2 regions of the Neobacillus sp. B24 genome follow, and region 2 is predicted to be linked to the other one. Evidence: predicted binding sites of a transcription regulator. Region 2 holds the regulator's gene; the other holds the start of a gene.
What was found. Region 2 encodes CtsR, which represses protease genes until heat stress. Its sites were predicted from a motif close to ATGGTCAATAAAGGTCAAACA; they were not measured.

Region 1: the regulator CtsR is predicted to act here: its motif matches at 1,874-1,894, upstream of ACZ43M_RS09120 (ATP-dependent Clp protease ATP-binding subunit).

What each region holds. Positions count from the first base shown of each region.
Region 1 covers NZ_AP035777.1:1,823,549-1,827,979, forward strand. The annotation lists gene ACZ43M_RS09120 (ATP-dependent Clp protease ATP-binding subunit) at 1-1,810, opposite strand, end outside; gene ACZ43M_RS09125 (YkvI family membrane protein) at 1,990-3,042, shown strand; gene ACZ43M_RS09130 (lysostaphin resistance A-like protein) at 3,070-3,681, opposite strand; gene ACZ43M_RS09135 (DUF6254 family protein) at 3,803-3,922, shown strand; gene ACZ43M_RS09140 (YkvS family protein) at 3,967-4,152, opposite strand; gene ACZ43M_RS09145 (hypothetical protein) at 4,380-4,431, shown strand, end outside.
Region 2 covers NZ_AP035777.1:96,166-100,596, forward strand. The annotation lists rRNA gene ACZ43M_RS00505 (23S ribosomal RNA) at 1-1,251, shown strand, start outside; rRNA gene rrf (5S ribosomal RNA) at 1,329-1,445, shown strand; gene ACZ43M_RS00515 (CtsR family transcriptional regulator) at 2,037-2,498, shown strand; gene ACZ43M_RS00520 (UvrB/UvrC motif-containing protein) at 2,676-3,224, shown strand; gene ACZ43M_RS00525 (protein arginine kinase) at 3,227-4,303, shown strand.

The sequences.
Region 1 (4,431 bases), 1.7 Mb from region 2:
CTAATGATTCAAGTATAGATGCTTCCTCGATGGCTTCGCTCGTATTAAATCCTACATGGATTGGCTTAAAGCCGATACCGGCATTGCTCGTCATGATGATGACAGTATCTTTAAAGCTTACTACTCTGCCTTGGCTGTCAGTCAGGCGGCCATCCTCTAGAATTTGCAGGAACATATGTGAAACGTCAGGATGGGCTTTTTCAATCTCATCTAATAAAATGATGCTATAAGGATTGCGGCGGACTTTTTCGGTTAATTGTCCTGCTTCTTCGTGGCCGACATAGCCTGGAGGTGAGCCAATCAATTTAGACACGCTGTGTTTTTCCATATATTCGCTCATATCTAGGCGAATCATCGACTCTTTTGTACCAAACAGTTCCTCTGCAAGTGTCTTCGTTAATTCTGTCTTACCAACACCGGTCGGACCAACAAACAGGAAGGATCCGATTGGGCGGTTTTTTGGTTTTAACCCCGCACGACTGCGACGGATTGCTTTTGCCACCTTGGCCACGGCTTTCTCTTGACCAATTACCTTTTTATTCAGGTTTTCTTCCAAGTGTTTCATTTTAAGCTGCTCATCTTCTTGCAGTTTGCCGACAGGAATACCTGTTTTTTGTTCAATAATCTCCTGAATGAGTGAAACAGTAACAATCGGTCTTTCGGCAGTTGATGCATTGTTTAATGATTTTTCAAGGTGTACTTCCTCATCACGAAGCTTTGCAGCCAGTTCATACTGCTCGCTTTTTAGGGCAGCCTCTTTTTCAGAAGCTATTTCCTTTAGACGAGTTTCAATTTGATCATTGGTCTTGTAGTCGGTAGCTAAATTTAATTTTGAACCCGCTTCATCCAGCAGATCAATCGCTTTATCGGGCAGAAAACGGTCTTGAATGTACCGCTGTGACAAGTTTACACATGCGCTGATAGCTTCATCTGAATAAACAACCTGATGGTAATCTTCATATTTCTTTTGAATTCCCTTCAAGATTGCAAGTGCAGCATCCATATCAGGTTCTTGAACCTGTACAGGCTGGAAGCGGCGTTCGAGTGCCGAATCCTTTTCGATTTGGCGATATTCCTTAAGGGTTGTGGCACCAACTACTTGAAGTTCGCCGCGGGCAAGCGCAGGCTTTAGAATATTCCCTGCATCCATTGAGCCTTCTGCTGAACCAGCCCCAACAAGCAGATGAATTTCGTCAATAAACAGGATGACGTTTTTACGTTCCTGTAATTCGGAAATCAATTGTTTCATTCTTTCCTCAAATTGGCCGCGAATACCGGTATTGGCTACGAGTGAGGCGACATCAAGAAGATAAACCTCTCTATTCAGCAGCTTTCCTGGCACATCACCCTCGGCAATTTTTAATGCCAGCCCCTCGACAATTGCTGTTTTCCCGACACCGGGTTCACCGATTAACACCGGATTATTTTTATTGCGGCGATTTAAAATTTCTATGACTCGTTTCACTTCTTCATCGCGGCCAATGACTGGGTCGATTAACCCGGCTTTGGCCATTTGGGTCAAGTTGCGGCCGAATTGGTCGATGAACCCGCCATGACCAGAGTTTGAATATTGTTGTTGCTGTGTAAAGGGTGCTTTTCCTGTTTGATCAAAAGAAGCATTTTTATTTGCAAACAAATCCTCGAAGTTGAAACCTTGAAATGGGTTCATATTCATTCCAAAGCTTGTTCCTAGTGCTTGTTTTTCTACTGAATAGCATTCATGGCAGAGGATTAAATCCGTACGTTGTCCATTAACATTCATTGATAGTTTTATATTGCCTTGATTTTGATTGCATCGTTGACAAAGCATAAATGAAAACCTCCTTGTTTTTTACTTTGACTTTGACTAACTTTGACCTTATGAGCATAGTATACTCTGACCTTCTTTGACTTTCAAGCCTTTTGCATGTAGAAATACTTTCCTTGACTGGTAAATGCTCGTCATTGTTTGTCCCTTTGCTCATATATTGATGATAAGGGGGAGATGATGTGAAAAAAAGCTGGAGTCAAGCCTTTCAAATTGCAGCGGTCTATGTTGGCACCGTTGTCGGGGCAGGATTTGCCACGGGAAAAGAAATCGTTGAATTTTTTTCGCGATTTGGTTTCTTTGGCTTCATTAGCATATTAATGAGCGGTTACATGTTTGTCATGATTGGTTCCAAATTGATGAGAATGGCCGCACAAATAAATGCAAAATCATATCAGGAATTTAATGAATACTTATTTGGAAAATGGGCTGGAAATGTCATAAATACGTTCATGTTGTTTATGCTGCTTGGGGTCAGTGCGGTTATGCTGTCCGGGGCCGGAGCGGTGTTCGAGGAGCAGCTTGGATTGCCGAAAAATGTAGGGGTATTCCTGACGATCTTCCTTTCCTTCATAGTGATGCTTGTTGGAACAAAAGGGCTTTTTGCCGTAAATACATTCGTTGTCCCGTTAATGATTGCTTTTAGTCTGATATTAATGTTTCTATCAGTCAAAATGCCGAACTTTTTGGAGCAATTTTTGTATATTCCTCATGCAAACGATGGTTGGAAAAGTGTCATCGCACCGTTCTCTTATGCGGCTCTTAATTTGGGACTGGCACAGGCTGTTTTGGTTCCAATTGCAACCGAGGTTAATGATGATTGGACGATTAAATGGGGGGGGATAATCGGCGGTCTGGCTCTGACGCTCATTCTGCTAGCCAGTCATTTTACTTTGATTATGCTGCCCAACCTTGAGTTATATGAAATACCGATGGCGATTATTATGAAGAACCTGGCTCCATTTTTTTACTGGTTTTTTGTTCTCATTATTTATGGGGAAATCTTCACATCGGTTATAGGCAATGTTTTTGGTCTTGATAGACAACTGAAGCAGTTTTGGCCATTGCCAACGGTTATTACGGTGACGGCAATCTTTGTTGTATCCTACTTAATAAGTTTGGTGAATTACAGCACATTACTTTCTTACTTATACCCATTATTTGGCTATATTTGTATGAGCTTTTTTATTTTACTTTGGATGAAACCCTTCACGCCCGGAGATAAAATAAAATAAGCAGCTGCTCTGAAGAGACACTGCTGCTTACCTAAATGGAGCGATAACAAAAATCATCAGATCAAAAATAATATGGGAAACAATGGCCAGCGGCATACTTTTCTTCCAATAATAAAGAGTCCCCCATACCAACCCTGACACAAGCGCGGCCAAAACTAATAGGAATGAACCGGAATAAATATGAACGGTGGCATAAAGAAGAGCTGCTGCTGCAATACTAACGGCAGGCTTGAAATAGTTCATTAATTTTTTTTGAATAAATCCGCGCCAGAACAGCTCTTCTCCCGGTGCCGCTACCAGAATAAGTGCGATATAGTGCCAAAATAAATGTGGGGCAAACCATTTATATAGACGATTAATGTCCTTTTGATGCGGTATGTTGAAAAGTTCAAAGCCTTTTATCCCTAGCCAAAAAAGGAAATATAGCAGGAAACCGGATATAGCTCCAATCAGGATATATTGACCAAAGGATGCTTCATCATCTACATCTCCCTGGAATTTGGAATATGCGATTAACGCAAGGATTGAACCAGTAAAGATATACCAAAATATTGCCCTATCGTGAAAGGAAAAGTAGATGAGAGCATGTGCGCATACCACCCCGAGTATCAGGCGGTAGTCTTTTACCAGGTTTTTCATGAGTTAACTCCTTTAAAAATATATAGCTAAAAAGGAAAAGAATACAATCTTCATTTTATCCAATTCCATCATAAGAATATCTAGTTTTGAAAAAAATAATCTCGAGAAAGGAGTGAAGGACATGACCAGGTCGAAAAGTCAAAAAGAGCGGCAATGGACTGTCAGGAAACAAGATCAAAATCCGCATGGTAAAGTGAAATCATTGAAACAGTTAGCGAAAGAAACGGATCAGGGCGAATAAATGAAAGAAAAGGCAGCGGAAAGCCTGCCTTTTCTTTCAGTCTATTAAACGCTTTCTTTTATGACCTTATAGTTTTTATGATTGACGACTGTCCGCTGATCCAGTTCCAAATCACGATAATTGTCCATATATGTCAGATCGACGATAACCGAATTTTCATTTACCTTTTCCACAATTCCTTGCAGTCCGCCGCGGAATTCGATGACATTTCCTACCTCTGCTTTTTTCAATCAGCCTCTCTCCTTTAGCTAGTAAACTAATAAAAAACTATTTAAGTAACAGTTTGCACTACTTTTCCAAATTCGTAAAGGATTTTATTTGACAATTTTGTTAACTTACTATCATTATATGAATACTGTCAAATAAAAGTAATGAAACCGCATACAAAAATAGAATTAAAAAGTTGACGTCTGAAATAACAAATACTTAAATAGTAAATGTAAAGGTGGTTACGGATATGATTGAAGAACACATTACTGAAATATTAGACAAGTTAATGACAGGCGAGC
Region 2 (4,431 bases):
CCTAAGGTGAGCGAGAGAACTCTCGTTAAGGAACTCGGCAAAATGACCCCGTAACTTCGGGAGAAGGGGTGCTCATTACGGTGAATAGCTGTGATGAGCCGCAGTGAATAGGCCCAGGCGACTGTTTAGCAAAAACACAGGTCTCTGCGAAGCCGCAAGGCGAAGTATAGGGGCTGACGCCTGCCCGGTGCTGGAAGGTTAAGAGGAGGGGTTAGCCTTAAAAGCGAAGCTCTGAATCGAAGCCCCAGTAAACGGCGGCCGTAACTATAACGGTCCTAAGGTAGCGAAATTCCTTGTCGGGTAAGTTCCGACCCGCACGAAAGGCGTAACGATCTGGGCACTGTCTCAACGAGAGACTCGGTGAAATTATAGTACCTGTGAAGATGCAGGTTACCCGCGACAGGACGGAAAGACCCCGTGGAGCTTTACTGTAGCCTGATATTGAATTTTGGTACAGCTTGTACAGGATAGGTAGGAGCCTGAGAAACCGGAGCGCCAGCTTCGGTGGAGGCGTCGGTGGGATACTACCCTGGCTGTATTGAAATTCTAACCCGCACCCCTTATCGGGGTGGGAGACAGTGTCAGGTGGGCAGTTTGACTGGGGCGGTCGCCTCCCAAAGAGTAACGGAGGCGCCCAAAGGTTCCCTCAGAATGGTTGGAAATCATTCGTAGAGTGTAAAGGCACAAGGGAGCTTGACTGCGAGACCTACAAGTCGAGCAGGGACGAAAGTCGGGCTTAGTGATCCGGTGGTTCCGCATGGAAGGGCCATCGCTCAACGGATAAAAGCTACCCCGGGGATAACAGGCTTATCTCCCCCAAGAGTCCACATCGACGGGGAGGTTTGGCACCTCGATGTCGGCTCATCGCATCCTGGGGCTGTAGTCGGTCCCAAGGGTTGGGCTGTTCGCCCATTAAAGCGGTACGCGAGCTGGGTTCAGAACGTCGTGAGACAGTTCGGTCCCTATCCGTCGTGGGCGCAGGAAATTTGAGAGGAGCTGTCCTTAGTACGAGAGGACCGGGATGGACGCACCGCTGGTGTACCAGTTGTCTTGCCAAAGGCATCGCTGGGTAGCTATGTGCGGACGGGATAAGTGCTGAAAGCATCTAAGCATGAAGCCCCCCTCAAGATGAGATTTCCCATAGCGTCAAGCTAGTAAGATCCCTGAAAGATGATCAGGTTGATAGGTCAGAGGTGGAAGCATGGTGACATGTGGAGCTGACTGATACTAATCGATCGAGGACTTAACCAAGTCAAAATGATTATTCGGTTTACTGAAACTTCTTCTGCATTATCTAGTTTTGAGGGAATGAAACCTCAAAAGAATAGTTTGGCAACTATGGCGAGAAGGTCACACCCGTTCCCATACCGAACACGGAAGTTAAGCTTCTCAGCGCCGATGGTAGTTGGGGCAAGCGCCCCTGTGAGAGTAGGACGTTGCCGGGCAAACAAAAGACAACCTGAAAAAATGGTTGTCTTTTTTGTGTCCTTTTAAAAAAGGTAATTGGCTTTGAAAAAAGGAGTTTCGCGGATATATTGGGATTTTCGCAGATATATTTGTTTTTTCGCGGAAAAAATCAAATTAACGCGGATATATTTTGTTTTTCGCGGATATCCGGAGAAAAACCGCGGATATAATTTTTTAAGTCTATTTTTATTGAACAAAATCACCTAATTTCCACATGTAAATTACGCCAATAGAGTCTATTGGAGCAGTAACCCAGCCGTTTATGCTCCCGAAATACGCAAATAGAACCGATTCATGAAGAATACCCGATGTTTTCCCTCTTCACCTTCGCCAATCACCTCATATTTGAGGAATATACCAATTGTTTTCATTTTGTCCCCCCTCAATTCATTATTTTGTGCCCAATCCTAAACGAAATAGTAGTTTTTTCCCACTATCCCCACGTTTCGTAACCGCAAGATTTGGAGAAAATCATAAAGTAGTGAATCGTTGCATCTCACCATGAATTTGAGTATAATTAATGTCAAATATAGTCAAAGTCAGATGATGACAGGGGGTGCGCAGCCGGAATGAGAAACATCTCCGATATTATCGAGAAATACTTGAAACAAGTCTTAGAAATGAGTGAAGAGGATATCGTTGAAATTAAACGCAGTGAAGTGGCTGATAAATTTCAATGTGTTCCTTCGCAGATTAATTATGTAATCAACACTCGCTTTACAATTGAACGCGGATATCTCGTTGAAAGCAAACGGGGCGGAGGCGGCTATATCCGGATTATAAAAGTAGAATCACATGATTCAGCCGATTTAATCGATCACTTACTATCGCTTATTCACGGTCGAGTGGCACAGGCAAGTGCGGAGGATGTAATCACTCGTCTTGTCCAGGAAGAAATCATCACAAAACGGGAAGCCAAAATCATGCTGTCTGTTATTGATCGCTCCGTGCTCTATATTGACCTCCCATACCGGGATGAATTGCGGGCAAGAATGCTAAAAGCAATGTTAACATCTTTGAAATATAAATGAAAACTTGCCGATTGGCCAGTCCGTTAGGACGAAGACAGAGGCGTAGTTGAATTTATGCGTTAGGAAATTATAAAATTTTATAATTTCATATTAGCTAAATAAGTATCCGGGGTATGTCTGGTCGAGTATCTAAATAATCAGCTGCAAAACCACATGCCCTTTACAGAGGTGAGGAAAATGAATTGCCAGGAATGCAACCAACGGCCTGCAGCGCTTCATTTTACAAAAATTATTAACGGTGAAAAAACAGAAGTGCACCTGTGTGAAAAATGCGCCCAGGAAAAAGGTGAAATGTTTATGTTTAATGGGGAATCGGGCTTTTCCTTTAATAATCTATTAGCCGGTTTACTAAACATTGACCCAACGTTTCAACAGCCTAGTAAAAGTCCGTTCCATCAGGAGGAAATCCTGCAGTGTCATCATTGTTCGATGACCTTTCCGCAATTTTTAAAAGTGGGCCGGTTTGGCTGTGCTCATTGCTATGAAACCTTTCAAGACCAGCTAAAACCGGTACTAAGGCGCCTTCACGGCGGTAACTGGACTCATAATGGAAAAATACCAAAGCGAATTGGCGGCAGTATCCACCTTCGTAAGCAAATTGAGGAACTGAAACATAACTTAAGAGAATCAATCATCCGCGAAGAGTTCGAGCAGGCGGCACGAATTCGCGATGAAATTCGCCAACTTGAAAAAAGGTTGACAGGTAGCCTTGAGGGAGGGGAGTAGCGATGTCGCTCGAACGTTTTTTAAATCAGGCGGTCAGCTCCTGGATGAGTGAGGAAGGACCCGATTCCGATATTGTCCTAAGCTCGCGGATTCGCTTGGCGCGGAATCTGGAGGCCTATAACTTCCCGACACTTTTTTCTCATGAGGAAGCAAAACAGATCATTTCAGATATGGAAAATCTGCTTCAAAAGGGAACACTGCCAAAGTTCGGGAAACTGGAACTGTTGAAAATCGATGAAATGCAGCCGCTGCAAAAGCGGGTATTAGTGGAGAAACACCTAATTAGCCCAAATTTGTCAGAGGACTCACCACATGGGGCCGTTTTATTATCGGAAAACGAAGAAGTCAGTATAATGATTAATGAAGAAGATCATATTCGGATCCAGTGCTTGTTTCCTGGCTTGCAATTGGCGCAAGCCTTGGAAGCGGCCAATGAGATTGATGACTGGATTGAACAGCATCTCCAATATGCATTTGATGAAAAACTGGGTTACCTGACAAGTTGTCCTACTAACGTTGGAACCGGACTCCGGGCATCGTTAATGATGCACTTGCCGGGGTTAATATTAACGCAGCAAATCAGCCGGATTATTCCTGCGATAAATCAATTGGGGTTCGTCGTACGAGGAATTTATGGTGAAGGAAGTGAAGCGCTGGGGAACATTTTTCAAATTTCCAACCAGATTACACTCGGAAAGGCGGAAGAGGATATCTGCCGCGACTTAATGGGGGTTGTCAGCCAGATCATTTCACAAGAAAGGTCGGCGCGGGAAGCATTACGGAAAACTTCTAACATACAATTAGAAGATAGAGTGTTTCGTTCCTTAGGGGTTTTAACCAATTGCCGGATCATTGAATCAAAAGAAGCTGCAAGATGTTTATCAGATGTTCGTTTGGGGATTGACATGGGATACATCAAAAATATCTCCAAAACGATATTAAATGAGTTAATGATTTTAACCCAACCGGGTTTTCTACAGCAGTATGCCGGCGGACCATTAAGGCCGCATGAAAGGGATATAAGAAGAGCAGCATTAATTCGAGAACGATTCCAACTGGAATCTGAAAAATCAGGGTAGTGTCAAAAGTTCTATGAAAACTCCTTAAGGGGTTAGGTTCCTTTCCACATATTGGGTGCGTCGGCCCCGCAACCGCTCTTGACAAACACGCCAATGGTTTGAGATTCCTTTATCAAGGGCGACGGGGA